One region of the Anabaena sphaerica FACHB-251 genome, then DNA from elsewhere that is predicted to be linked to it. Evidence: predicted binding sites of a transcription regulator. Region 1 holds the regulator's gene; the other holds the start of a gene.

Region 1 (7,369 bases):
GTATCACTAGTTTTAGCAACACCCGAACGGTTTACTACCACAACATCATTATTGCGTAATATAGGATTGGTTTCCTCGTTAATCCCTTTTGAGAAATCTATTTTTACTACACGTTTAGTAACACTACCATTAGGATTAAGACGAATCAAATCGACAGCAGCACTACTAGCTCTAGCATCATTAAAGCCACCAGCAGCCAGTAAAGCCTGATTTAAAGAACTATTGGGCTGTAAATCTGTTAATCCAGGTTTTTTCACTTCTCCTACTACCCCTACTTGAATTTTTGCCGGCGACAAAGTAGTGGTAGCTAATTGAGTTACTTCTGCTGTGTTAATCTCGGTTGCTAGGGGAACAACTATTGTATCTCCATCTTGCAAGACTACATCTTGATTGAGATCCCCAGTCTGCAATAATTCCCAGAGATTAATATTTAAACTTTGTTCTGAGCCAATTCTTGTAGGACGGCGGATTTTAATATTCCGAACATCCGCTTGTGATGTAATTCCCCCAGCTAATTGAATTGCCCGCATTACAGTTGGTAAGCCAGCTCCTGGCGCTCCAGCTCCAGCATCATTTCCAGCTGCGCTAGTACCTCCTGCTGACACCAGATAGGACCCAGGACGGTAAACTTGACCTGTAATTGCCACGGTACGAGGTGCAGTTTGACTAGCAGCATAGTTAGCTGCAAATAAATTGCGGGCTTCGGCAACGTTGAAATCTGTGCCGGTGGGTACAACAATAGTGTCTCCATCCCTTAAGGTAATATCTTGGGGTATTCTGCCTGTTTGGGTGATTTCTTTTAAGTTAAGACTGATAACCTGTTCACCAGAACGTCCGACCTTACGGCGTAATTGTACTTTAGTTACGTCTGCTGCTAGTGTTACCCCCTGGGCTGTAGTTAGTGCTGCTAATACAGTTGGGTATTGTAAACCAGGATTATCGCCTCCGCTTCCTTGTAAGTTGAGAGTGTAAGACCCTGGTCGTGTTACCTCCCCAGCTACAAAAACGTTGATGGGACGAGGTGATAACAAATTGACAGAAATCAGGGGACGTTTCAGAAAGCGAGCATATCTTCTAGCTATTTCGTCAGATGCCTGTTCCGTGGTTAATCCGAGAACGGATATACTACCAATTAAAGGTAGGTTAATCGCACCACCAGGGGGAACTTGGTATTCGCCGGTGTATTCGGGTACTTCAAATACATTGACGCGAATCCGATCACCGCCTCCTAATAAATAATCTGTGGATATGGTTGACCTTTGTGATACTGGTTGTTGCTGCGCTAGGCTGACAGATGGTAAAGCATTGGTGACAGTCGTTAACAAAACTACAGCCGTAGTTGAATGAGTTAAAATTTTCCACAAATGTATATTAAGCATATTTACCTGAGAATCTGAGACTAGCATCTGTAAAGTTCTAAACATTTTAACGTTGACTATACTTAATTATTGAAGTTCCCTGACACTCTTATTTTCCCGATAAACTCTGTTTTTCCGGATATAACCTGAATAGCGATTCTGAGTTTTTAGTGAAGTTAATTTAAAGCTTAACTCAGTTAGATAAATTAATTGTTAACGATTAGAGCAAGTTTTATGAAATTAGTCAATAGTTAAGAATCAGAATTTATATTTATAGTTCCAATATTTTAAGAATAGATTTATCTAAACCGTAACTGTTTAAATTTATAGGTAGCAACATTATGTTGGGAAATTATTTTGGTAATTAACTCTTAACTCAGACACAGTAGCTCATATCAATTTTCTCTAAATAGAAAAACTATCAATATAGCTGTATCACAAGAAATATAATTTACACTTATGCTTTTTTATTACTTTAAAATTAATTATACATTCTGCCCATATTATTCAGGTAACAACAAACTGCACACAACATCCGTAATCAAGACTAACTCAGGTTTGGTCACTAGAGAAATTGCCTAAACTAGTTAGGTGAAGAATTTTGTTTTTGTATTTGTTGGATAAAGAACTCCTCTAGAGATTGACGAGATAAGTTAATGGTGATGATTTTTCCTCCCATTAATCGTAGACTGGCAAGAAAATCATAGTAATCTTCTTGTAGAATACCGTGCCAAGTGCCATCAGGTTCAAATTGTAGATCAGGTATTCTTTTTTTCAGAACTTCCCCATCGCCACCTTGACCTTTAACATGATATGTGTTTTCTGTGCCTAACAGTTCATTGAGAGAACCAGCACAAATTAATTCTCCTTTTGCCAGAATGGCAATGCGATCGCAAATTTGTTCTACTTCACTCAAAACATGACTGTTGAAAAATATCGTCTTCCCAGCTGCTTTGAGTGAGAGAATAATTTCTCGCATTTGGTAACGTCCCAAGGGATCAAGTCCAGACATTGGTTCATCTAAAAATACTAAATCTGGATCATTAATTAATGCTTGAGCCATGCCAACACGCTGAAGCATTCCTTTAGAATAACGACGCATTAGCTTTTTGCGAGCATCAGTTTGAGATAAACCGACTAATTCTAAAAGTTGGGGAATGCGTTGACGCTGTATCTTGTGGGGAATTTGGAATAACCCAGCAGCTAATTCCAAAAATTCCCAGCCGGTGAGATAGTCGTATAAATAAGGATTTTCTGGTAAGTAGCCAATACGTTGCTTCACAGAGCGATCGCCCAGTGGCTTACCTAATAATAAACCCCTACCGGCAGAAGGTCGAATAATTCCTAGTAACAGTTTTAACAGTGTAGTTTTGCCAGCACCATTGGGACCTAGCAAACCAAAGGTTTGTCCTGGGTAAACTTGTAGAGAACAGTTTTTGAGAGATACAACTTTTTGATTCAGCCAAAAACCAGTGCGATAGACTTTTCGCAACTCAGAAGTTAGGACTACTGGTGGTTGATCTACAGGATTCAGTTGAGGTTCAGGAGTTTCTGCAACAGAATTCATTGTGGTTAAATTACCAATTACCGATTGGGTGTGACTGATTACAAGTTTTACGGTATCACGATAATAAACACCACTATCTTAATGTGTCAATTATCGCCAAGCGAGTAGCTTTCTGGCGCTACCAATAGTAACTTATAACACACCTTTGGAACTGGGAATAGTTTCAGCACGACGAGGATCGATTTCTACTGCCATCCGCATAGCTCTAGCAAAGGCTTTAAAAGTTGCTTCAATAATGTGATGAGAATTAACACCATCAAATTGGCGAATATGCAAGGTCATTTGACTATGATTCACCAACGCCACAAAAAATTCTCGTACCAGTTGGGTGTCATAAGTTCCCACCCGTTGAGTAGGAATGTCTAAACCATAACTAAGATGAGGTCGTCCAGAAAAGTCCAAAGCCACCTGAATCAGAGCTTCATCCAGAGGCGCAAGGAAATTACCAAAGCGGACAATGCCTTTTTTATTACCTAATGCTTGATGTAAAGCTTGACCCAAGGTAATACCCACATCTTCATTAGTGTGGTGATCATCAATTTCCCAGTCACCTTTGGCTTGAATATCCAAATCAAACAGCCCATGAGAGGCGATTTGATGCAGCATATGATCTAAAAAGGGAATCCCTGTGGCAGCTTTGCAGATGCCTGTACCATCGAGGTTGATGGTTACTTGTACATCAGTTTCCCCGGTGGTGCGCTTAACTGTAGCAATGCGGTTGTTAGTCATGAGTCGTAAGTCATTGAAAGAAGGCACTCATGCAAAAGGCAAGAGGCAAGAGTTGATTAATTTTTCCCAGTCTCCAGTCCCCAATCCCCAATCCCCATTACATTCCCATGATTTCATATCCTGCATCTACATACAGGATTTGCCCAGTGATGCCACTAGACAAATCACTACACAAGAAAGCTGCTGTATTGCCTACTTCTAGTTGAGTGACAGTGCGACGCAGGGGTGCGACTTTTTCCACATGATGAATCATATCCAAAATGCCGCCTACTGCTGAGGATGCCAAAGTGCGGATAGGGCCTGCGGAAATACCATTAACGCGAATATTTTGGGGTCCTAGTTCTGCTGCTAAGTAACGAACACTGGCTTCTAATCCAGCTTTGGCTACACCCATGATGTTATAGTTAGGGATAGCTCGGACTGCACCCAAATAGGAGAGAGTAATAATACTACCGCCTTCTGTCATCAAAGGTTTAGCAGCACCGCTTAACTGTACCAGTGAATAGGTACTAACTTCCAAAGCTTTATTGAAACCAGAACGGGAGGTTTGACTAAAATCTCCGGTTAAATCATCTCTGTTTGCAAAAGCCAGACAGTGAATAAGGATGTCTAATTTACCCCATTGCTGGCGCACTGTTTCAAAAGTAGATTGAATTTGCTCCTCATTCTCAACGTTACAGGGAAGGAATAGGCTGGGCTTGAGGGGTTCCACCAATTCTGCAACTTTTTTCTCGAATTTGCCTTTTTCATCTGGCAAATAGGTAATGCCCAGGTTAGCACCTGCTTGGTGTAGTTGTTGAGCAATACCCCAAGCAATGGAGCGGTTATTGGCAATACCTGTGACTAGGGCGTTTTTTCCGGACAGATTCAGCATAGAAATAGGTCAATGTGATCAATCATTAGGAGCATATTTACAATACTAGAAGCTGAGTATATTTTGACCTAGTTGGGGATGGGATTTTCAAAAAATTTAATTCAGTAGGGTGTTGAGAGCGACAAAATTTCTGCAGATTGTTTAAGAAGTTATAAAGATATGGAAAATTTTTCTGCCAAAAAACCTCTTAAGTTGAGTTTGTTAAACTACTGATCAACAATTTTTAGCTAAAAATAACAACAATTAGGTATCATGATAAACAAATGAATATGAAGTGATAAATTTAAGTATAGGAAAAAACAGAAAGGTTGACGGTGCTTTCTTGATTTTTCAGGTGTATTCTTAGGTAATCAGTTTTTGTTTTTCCGGCATTGGGTAGGGGAAGGGAGATGATCGTGACACAAGATAAAGCCCTAGCAAATGTTTTTCGTCAGATGGCAACTGGAGCCTTTCCACCGGTTGTGGAGACGTTTGAACGCAACAAAACGATCTTTTTTCCCGGCGATCCCGCCGAACGAGTTTATTTTCTTCTCAAGGGTGCTGTGAAACTTTCCAGGGTATATGAGGCAGGAGAAGAAATAACGGTAGCATTGCTGCGGGAAAATAGTGTTTTTGGCGTGTTGTCATTGCTAACGGGTAATAAGTCGGATAGATTCTACCATGCAGTTGCCTTCACGGCGGTAGAATTACTTTCTGCACCAATTGAACAAGTAGAGCAAGCACTCAAGGAAAATCCAGAATTATCAATGTTGATGCTACGGGGGCTATCTTCGCGGATTCTCCAGACAGAGATGATGATTGAAACCCTTGCTCACCGAGATATGGGTTCTCGGTTGGTGAGTTTTTTGTTAATTCTCTGTCGAGACTTTGGTGTACCTTGTGCTGATGGCATTACCATTGATTTGAAGCTATCTCATCAGGCGATCGCTGAAGCCATCGGTTCTACTCGCGTTACTGTCACCAGATTGCTTGGAGATTTACGCGAGAAAAAAATGATTTCCATCCACAAGAAAAAGATTACTGTGCATAAACCTGTCACATTAAGTAAGCAATTTACTTAAAAGCTGCTGGGGGAGGAAATTGGTACAAGTTTTGTCAAGTTGTGTTTTGAGAAAAAATACCACAATCGGAGGTAATTTAAAAATTGACTAAATTCTACTTTTGCCAATCTCCTTTCCCCCACAGACAATGGTTGAAAGTAGTAGGCTGTATCTGGAAGCATTTCTGGCGGTAGTTGAAGATGGCCACCGGGTACATCCTGATAGCAGCAATTTTAATTCTGGGAGGCGTGATTGCCACAGTGGGCGATCGCATCGGCACAAAAGTTGGTAAGGCACGCCTCTCATTATTCAATTTGCGTCCCAAAAACACAGCGGTAATAGTAACTATTTTTACGGGTGGTGTGATTTCTGCCTCAACTTTAGCAATTTTATTTGCTGCTGACGAAGGATTACGGAAAGGGGTGTTTGAGTTGGAGGATATTCAAAAAGACCTCAGAAACAAGCGAGAACAACTCAAAACCGCAGAAACTGAAAAAAGCCAGGTAGAAGAAAAGCTTAATGAAGCTAGAAAAGAACAAGCTCAGGCACAGCAGGATTTACAGACAATTAATCAATCTTTACAAGCTGCCAATGCTAAACAACGGATAACACAAGCTCAACTTAACCGCACTATCAGCCAACAAGCCAAAACCCAAGCTCAACTGCAAGGCACTCAAAGCCGACTTGGTGAAGTAGTGATTCAGTACAGACAAGCTATAGCTGAACTAGAAAGCCTTTATAATCAGCGTCAGGCATTGCACAGCGCAGTAGAAGAATTAAAGGCAGAACGCCAGCGACTATATACTGAAGCCAAAAAAGCGATTGAGGAAGCCAAGACAGCCATTGAAAAACGCGATCGCGAGCTTGCTAATCGCCAAGAAGTTATTGAACAACGTGATCAGAAAATTGCTAATTTAGATACACTTATTCAAAATCGCAACTTAGAAATTAAAAAGCGAGAACAAGTAATTGCTACCAGAGAATCTCGCCTCAAAGAATTGGAAAACCAGCAAAAATACTTAGAACAGGAAGTAGCAAGGTTAGAAAAATATTATCAGTCATACCGTGACCTGCGTCTGGGTAAACTGGCCTTGGTTCGTGGTCAAGTTATAGCTGCTGGTGTAGTTCGTGTAGAGCAACCTGCTGCTGCTCGTAAAGTGGTAATCCAAATTTTACAGGAAGCTAACCGCAATGCCAACATTCAATTAAGCGAACCTGGTACAATTCCTGCAAATACAGAGCTATTGCGTGTTACCCAAGAAAGAGTTGAGCAACTAATTAAACAAATTCAAAATGGTCGAGAATATGTAGTGCGAATTTTCTCTGCGGGTAATTATGTCAGGGGAGAAAAACAGATAGAATTTTTTGCTGATGCAATGCCAAATCAACTGGTATTTTCCGCAGGTGAGATTCTAGCTACAACATCTGCTGATATGAAAACTATGACATCATATCAATTACGGCAACGTCTAGACTTGCTCATTTCTGCTTCTCAATTTCGCGCTCGCAATGCTGGTATTGTGGAAACAGTCCAGATAGATGGTACTTTTATACGCTTTTTTGCCCAATTGCAACAGTCCGAGCAACCACTGGAAATTAAAGCCATAGCAGCTGAGGATACCTATACAGCCGGTCCTTTGAGAGTAAAACTTGTAGCAATTTTGAATGGACAAGTTATTTTTAGCACGTAAATAGGTGACTGGTGACTGGTGACTGGTGACTGGTGATTGGGTGATTAATCCTTCCCATCTCCCCATCTCCCCATTTCCCCACTTCCCTATTACCTGTTCCCTGTTCCCTG
Region 2 (7,369 bases), on a different contig from region 1:
CTGTAGGGATGGTTAGTTAAGCTACTTTCAAAATTACCAAATAAAATATCTGCTTCTTGTAAGTAAGATCTAACTGACTGGGGTAGTAATTGATTAGGATTCCCTGGCAATCTATGGTCAGGAAAATTAGTACCAGGAATAATATCCCCAACAGCTTTAATAGTGATTGTTTGTTCTTCATCTCCCAAGCTGGGTATAGAATCGGGCGAAAATGGGGGAATCTCTGTCGCAGTTGCATTTGATTCCTGTATTCTGCCAAATCTAATAGTTACTCCTAAACTCATACCCAGACAAAAGCACACACTCAGAAAACTCAATGCAACTATTTCTATTTGGTTGCGATTTGTCATATTTTTATCCTCACACACTGCCATTAGTTTAACTTAAACTACATCAGTAGTGCTGGGTATTTAGTCGGACAACGGAGTATTTTATATTACAGAGAGTTCAAAACTTGGCTGGTTTTGAACTTAAAAATAATTTAAAAAATCTTCTTAATCTCCTAGTAGATAGAGGAGTAAATAAAACATTATGTTCCATTAGTTAGAAGTTAGAAAATTTTCAGTTTTTTATAGTTAAGTTGAATCAGTAACTCAACCTAAACAACGTAAGAATTGGATACTCTAATTATCAAAAAAGTCGGGTATCTATGCTCCTCATAGTTTTATGTTTGCTTATGTTGACTTAACTTAGTAAACGGTTTTTTTGAGATAAATTATCAAGCAATTGCAGCACAAAGACAGGAGAAATAATTATGACAATGACAGGATTAGATACCTTTGATGCTACTGTACAGAAAACAATTCCTTGGATTAATGAGTTAGCAAAAGAATTAGGTTGGGAAAATAAACACCAAGTTTTTCAAGGGTTGCGAGCTACATTACACGCACTGCGCGATAGCTACGCTGACCAAAGGTAACGCTTGACTGTAGAAGAAGCTGCCCAATTAGGGGCGCAATTACCCATTCTTTTAGGTGGATTTTACTACGAAAATTGGCGACCAGGTGCAACACCGACCAAAGATAGAACAAAGGAGGAATTTTTACAGCATATCCGTGATTACTTCCGCAACGTTAATGCTGATATTGATCCTGAAACTTTGGTGCGTTCTGTCTTCAAAATTATGGCTCAACGAGTTTCCCAAGGAGAAATTGAAGACGTTGTTCACATGATGCCACCTGCATTGCGAGAACTTTGGCCGGAAACAGTGCGTACTTAATTCATTAAACGCAGAGGGGAGATTTTAAGCGTTAATTAACCCCTATTGAGTGTTACCAAAACACATTTTGAGTGTGGCGAATAAATAAGCTAAATAGTTTAAGTTTGTACTAACCTCAGATCCCCGACTTCTTAGAGAAGTCGGGGAGCTTGTTATTTAATGATTGAGATTACTATATAATATTTTAGCACCGCCACGATCAACACAGATGAAACAGGAGAAAATATTACTCGAACCAGGAACATTATGGACCAAAGTCAAACAAACGACTGAACACGCTTTAGAATGCGGGGCGCTAAAATCTATCCCGACGGAATTTGAATTTGTCGAACAGGATGGGGTTAAATTCTTGGTGCGGATCTTATCTAACTTAAACCGTAAGAAAGCAGCTAAGGAAAAACAAGAAAAACAAACTGCCGCAACTGGTAAAGAGTTTAATCCTTTTTTGCCTTATGAAGAAGATTTATTTGTTGCCGATATTTCTGATACTCATCTGTGCATTTTAAATAAATTCAATGTTGTAGATTATCATCTACTAATTATTACCCGCGCTTTTGAAGAACAAGAAAGCTTACTTACTTTAGAAGATTTGGCCGCAATGTGGGCAATTTTAGCTGATTTTGATGGTTTAGTATTTTACAATGGCGGTAAACTTGCCGGTGCGAGTCAGCGACATAAACATTTACAAATTGTCCCTCTTTCTGGTCAAGAGATTCCTATTACACCATTAATAAAAGATGTAAATTTTTCAGATGCGATCGCATCTATACCCGAACTTCCTTTTTTACACGCTTTCACAACTCTTCAAATGGAAGAAAGCACCATAGTAACTTTAGAAAAATATCATGCTTTACTGGAGGCAGTTGGTATTGGGGCTGTTGATAATCATAAACAATCTAGGGCTTATAATCTTTTAGCTACGCGAGATTGGATGTTGATTGTACCCCGTTCTCATGAAGAATTTGAGTCAATTTCTATCAATTCTTTGGGGTTTGCTGGTGCTTTGCTGGTGCGGAATACTGAACAATTGCAACTACTTAAAAATATAGGACCCATGAATATTTTAAAGAATGTTACTTTCCCAAATAATATTAAGTTCGGATAATTACACCACGGGAGCAAGTAAATGGAGAACACATCTTCAGCTGAACTCATATAGCTGTAGCCAGGATAATTAGGACATGATTAGTCCTTGAAACCAAAGAATAACAAGGGTTTTACTCTTGCATGAGAGCAAGATTGCCTCTTGCCTTCTGCTATATTTGGGATTAGAAAAAGTAAACGCACCTTGCCCAAACAGCCAAAGTGCGCTCATAAATTAGTCCCACTCAATGAGGACTTTGTTTGTGTAGACGCGATTTATAATCGCTTCGCCAACAAATCTAGTTAAACATCCTGTTCGCTCAATTCACGAGTCATATAATCAAAAGGCTCATCCACAAAAGCAGTATTAGTAATCCCCGCAGCCGCTGCTTGTTCCCTAGCAATATCCTTCATAATCTGGATACCGCGCACAGTAGGGCTAATAGGTACTCCCAAAGAATTGTAAGTTTCCCGTAAGCCTTGCAATACACGCTCATCCAACACATTCATATTGGCTGCAACCAGCGCATAAGTAGCATAGCGTAGATAATAGTCCATATCACGCAAACAAGCTGCATAACGACGAGTTGTATAAGCATTGCCACCAGGACGAATCAATTCTGGTAGTTCTTCAAACAACTTAGAACCAGCTTGCTTAACAATAGCTGCCGCATTAGAATTAATTGCAGCTGCCGCTTGCACTCTTGCCGTACCAGTTTCAAAGTAAGACTTGAGGCTATCAATCGCATTCCGGTCAAAATATTTTCCGGCTACGTCATAATTCTTAATTAAAGTTGTAACTGCATCGCGCATTCCGGTTTCTCCCAATCGTTACTATCTATGATTTGATATTAATTTGGTTGCACTCATGCACCAGTAGAATTTTGTGCCATTCACATAAAATAGATACGGCACAAAACCATCCATACCACTACTTAAGGATTCTATGCCAAAGTTGACCCCGTTAAGATGAAGTTTCTTGTTTTGTGCAGATTAAGAAAGAAAGGTTAATATAACCTGTAATCCAGACGATCTGTAACAAAAACCACAAACTTGCCTCAAGTCAACTATTTACGATATTCCTGGTGGTGTGTCACAACTTGGGTTAGCGCCGCAGAGTGAGGATATTGTGGCAAAGTCTGGTTTTATTTTAGGAAAATGGGTACATAAGGAGTAACAATGACAACCCCAAAAGAAGTCTTGAAAATGATTCAAGACAAAAACATTCAGATGATTGATCTGAAATTCATTGATACACCAGGGACTTGGCAACATTTGACCATGTACCAGGACCAAATCGATGAAAGTTCATTCACTGATGGTGTTCCTTTCGACGGTTCCAGCATTCGGGGTTGGAAAGGCATCGAAGAATCAGACATGACAATGGTGTTAGATCCAAACACAGCTTGGATCGACCCCTTCATGAAAGAGCCAACTCTAAGTATTATTTGTAGCATTAAAGAACCACGCACAGGCGAATGGTATAACCGTTGCCCCCGTGTAATTGCTCAAAAAGCAATAGACTACCTTGCTTCTACAGGACTTGGTGACACAGCTTTCTTTGGTCCAGAAGCTGAATTCTTCATCTTTGATGATGTTCGCTACGACCAAACCGCCAACTCAGGTTACTACTACGTAGATTCTGTAGAAGGTCGTTGGAATACTGGTAGAGAGGAAGGCCCCAACCTGGGCTACAAAACCCGCTTCAAAGAAGGTTACTTCCCAGTTCCACCAACGGATAGCTTTCAAGATATGCGGACAGAAATGCTGCTAACTATGAAAGACTGTGGCGTACCTATTGAAAAGCAACACCACGAAGTTGCTACTGGTGGTCAATGCGAACTCGGTTTCCGCTTTGGTAAACTCATCGAAGCAGCAGACTGGCTAATGACCTACAAATACGTCATCAAAAACGTTGCTAGAAAGTACGGCAAAACCGTTACTTTCATGCCAAAACCAATTTTTGGTGATAACGGTTCCGGTATGCACTGTCACCAATCTATTTGGAAAGGCGGTCAGCCTTTATTTGCTGGTGACAAGTACGCTGGTATGAGTGAAATGGGACTATACTACATTGGTGGTATTCTCAAACACGCTCCAGCATTGTTAGCAATCACCAACCCCACTACAAACTCTTACAAGCGTTTAGTACCTGGTTATGAAGCACCAGTAAACTTGGCTTACTCCCAAGGGAACCGTTCTGCTTCTGTGCGGATTCCTCTGTCTGGTAATAACCCCAAAGCCAAGCGGTTAGAGTTCCGTTGTCCAGATGCGACTTCTAACCCCTACTTAGCGTTTGCTGCTATGCTTTGCGCTGGTATTGATGGTATCAAGAACAAAATCCATCCTGGTGAACCTTTAGATAAGAATATCTATGAACTTTCTCCAGAGGAACTAGCTAAGATTCCTTCTACTCCAGGTTCTTTGGAATTGGCTTTAGAAGCACTGGAAAATGACCATGCTTTCTTAACCGAAACTGGCGTATTCTCAGAAGATTTCATTCAAAACTGGATTGACTACAAACTGGCTAACGAAGTTAAGCAGATGCAGTTGCGTCCCCATCCTTACGAATTTTTCCTCTATTACGATTGCTAATTGCAAGCAGTATAGGGGTTTTCGTCTGGATATCAAACGCAAAAGGAGTACAACCTTGTTGTACCCCTTAATACTTAATATTCCAATTAAGTCAATTTTTAGCCACCCTTTGGGGTGGCTTTTTTTAGTTTTCAATTTGGCTAAAAAATAGAATTAGAACAAGTTGGGATATTTACTATTATTCAGATATTCCTTCAGAATCTATCCATCTGGACTCTTAGCTCATGGAAGCATGACTGCTGCTATAAAGCGTTTGTGTAGTAGGATCTATCTTCCCTTGAATGGGGTTCCAGTAGTGGCATAGTTCTTGGGGAAGACCTAATTCCTGTGTAGCACGCATCAGCATTGATTGTTGACGGTTCTTAACTTGCTGATGTTGACGTACCATTAACGCACGAGATTTTTCTTGAATAGACATACTTACCATCCTCTCTAGTTTTTTAGTAATAGTTGATTAACTTTTTTGCTTCACATATTCATAATAGCCATAATTCTGTATCATACACTACGGAATTACAATTTTGTTACAAAAATTTATAAATGAGCGATCGCCAACCCTGGAAATTGCTACCCAAGCCAGAAGAGACCCCTCCGGCTACAGATGTCAAATCCCTTCTTGCCTGCGCTTCATCTTCCCTTGGGAAATAAGTCCAAAGGAGTAGCTTTTTCAGAAAAACCTTTATTTATGACTTTTAGTTACATAAAATAATTAAAGTCAATAAAACTTCACCTATTATTTATGCTGGATAACTTAACAAAGCTGACTTATCAAACCTTTCAACAGAGCAAAAATTACTTTGGCCTGGCTCACAAAATCCTCAGTTCACAGTTAAGAAACCTAGTCCACCCCACAGTAGTTCAAATGAGCAACGCCTCTCCAGAGGTGATTGTCAAACTACAAAACAGGTTAAATCAGCTGCTAGAGGCAGATTGGCAGGATGCCCAAAAACAAATATATCCCCAAAGTTTATTATTTGATAACTCCTGGGAAGACTTTTTTCGTTACTATCCAATGCTTTGTCTAGATTTACCCCAGATGTGGGAACGAATCACACAAAATAGATATCAAGATTTTTCCCCAGAAACATATCAAGAGGGTTATCCCAACTATTATTTGCAGAACTTCCATCACCAAACTGATGGTTATTTGAGCGACCTGTCAGCAAACTTGTATGACTTACAGGTAGAAATTCTCTTTGGTGGTGCAGCCAATCCTATGAGACGGCGGATTCTGGCTCCCCTTAAACATGGACTGCAAAAATTCCAGGGACTTCCCCCAAGACAACTCCGCATTTTGGATGTAGCTTGTGGCACAGGAGCTACATTGAAGTTGATAAGAGCAGCTATGCCTCAAGCGTCTTTATTTGGTACAGATTTATCGCCAGCTTATTTGCGTAAGGCTAATCAACTATTGTGTCAAAATCCGGGCGAATTGCCGCAGCTTTTGCAAGCTAATGCCGAAGAATTACCTTATCTAGATAATTATTTTCATGCTGTAACTTCTGTTTTTCTTTTTCATGAGTTACCAGCTTCAGTACGTCAGACAGTTATTGAGCAATGCTTCCGAGTCACCAAACCAGGAGGAGTTTTAATTATCTGTGATTCGATTCAAATGAATGATTCACCTGACTTAGCTGATATGATGGATGGCTTCCCCAAGATGTTCCATGAACCATACTACAGACATTACATTGCTGATGACTTGGTAGAGCGATTAGAGAAAGTGGGCTTTCAAGACATAGAGATACAAGTCCACTTTCTGAGCAAATATTTTATTGCTTATAAGAAAGAAGGCTGAAAACCCTTGAGTCTATGAATGTAGAATCCCCGCGTCTTTAGACCGGGGAGTGTCAAAAACCAGCTTAATATAATGCAGAAATCTTATTGCCTTCAGTGGCATAACCGTTAACAGTCCATCAGACCAATTTGGATTTGAGATTGTGGATTAACAGTAGAGGCAGGAACAAACATCGTATCCACTACTTTTAACAGATGCCTGAACCTGCCCCTACACTAATAGGCTGTTCCATGAATCTCAAACAATACTAAATATTCCAACGAGCTTGGTATCACACCAAATTTAACGGTTTCATCACAGAAATAACAGTCCTATTCTGCTATATAAACCCTAGACGAGTCTAGACCTTTACTTCTTACTTCAACGGGAGCATGGGAGCGGTTATCCCTCCATAAGCATATTCGCAAAGCGAACGCTGCGCGAACACGCTTTAGCCAAACGCAAGCAATTAATTGATGGATTTTAATCCATTATGAGCAACAAGAAAAACATTTTGTTGCTAACATGACAAGCTCTATACATAAGGCATACTCGTAGTTTTGTATATGCTTGACCATGATTGGATAAGGTTGTCAATATTTGTGTCAACTCAGGACTACTCACCTGGTTTTTCAGCTTGCCTCTTCAACCTGTAGAAACTCAATGCAATACAAAAGCATTTGAAGAAAGCTAGA

Evidence for each region. Region 1 encodes NtcA, which controls nitrogen genes in cyanobacteria. Its sites were predicted from a motif close to TNTGTANNNNNNNNTACANA; they were not measured.
Region 2: a site for NtcA is predicted at 3,335-3,354, ahead of glnA (type I glutamate--ammonia ligase). Genes of this name have one in related genera too.

What each region holds. Positions count from the first base shown of each region.
Region 1 covers NZ_JACJQU010000030.1:32,017-39,385, reverse strand. The annotation lists gene H6G06_RS25750 (polysaccharide biosynthesis/export family protein) at 1-1,379, opposite strand, end outside; gene H6G06_RS25745 (ABC transporter ATP-binding protein) at 1,942-2,925, opposite strand; gene hisB (imidazoleglycerol-phosphate dehydratase HisB) at 3,058-3,654, opposite strand; gene fabI (enoyl-ACP reductase FabI) at 3,752-4,528, opposite strand; gene ntcA (global nitrogen regulator NtcA) at 4,918-5,589, shown strand; gene H6G06_RS25725 (DUF3084 domain-containing protein) at 5,769-7,259, shown strand.
Region 2 covers NZ_JACJQU010000001.1:221,278-228,646, reverse strand. The annotation lists gene H6G06_RS00890 (CapA family protein) at 1-350, opposite strand, end outside; partial or broken gene H6G06_RS27960 (DUF2267 domain-containing protein) at 755-1,219, shown strand; gene H6G06_RS00880 (ATP adenylyltransferase family protein) at 1,428-2,324, shown strand; gene apcB (allophycocyanin subunit beta) at 2,606-3,115, opposite strand; gene glnA (type I glutamate--ammonia ligase) at 3,482-4,897, shown strand; gene gifA (glutamine synthetase inactivation factor IF7A) at 5,115-5,315, opposite strand; gene H6G06_RS00860 (class I SAM-dependent methyltransferase) at 5,637-6,695, shown strand.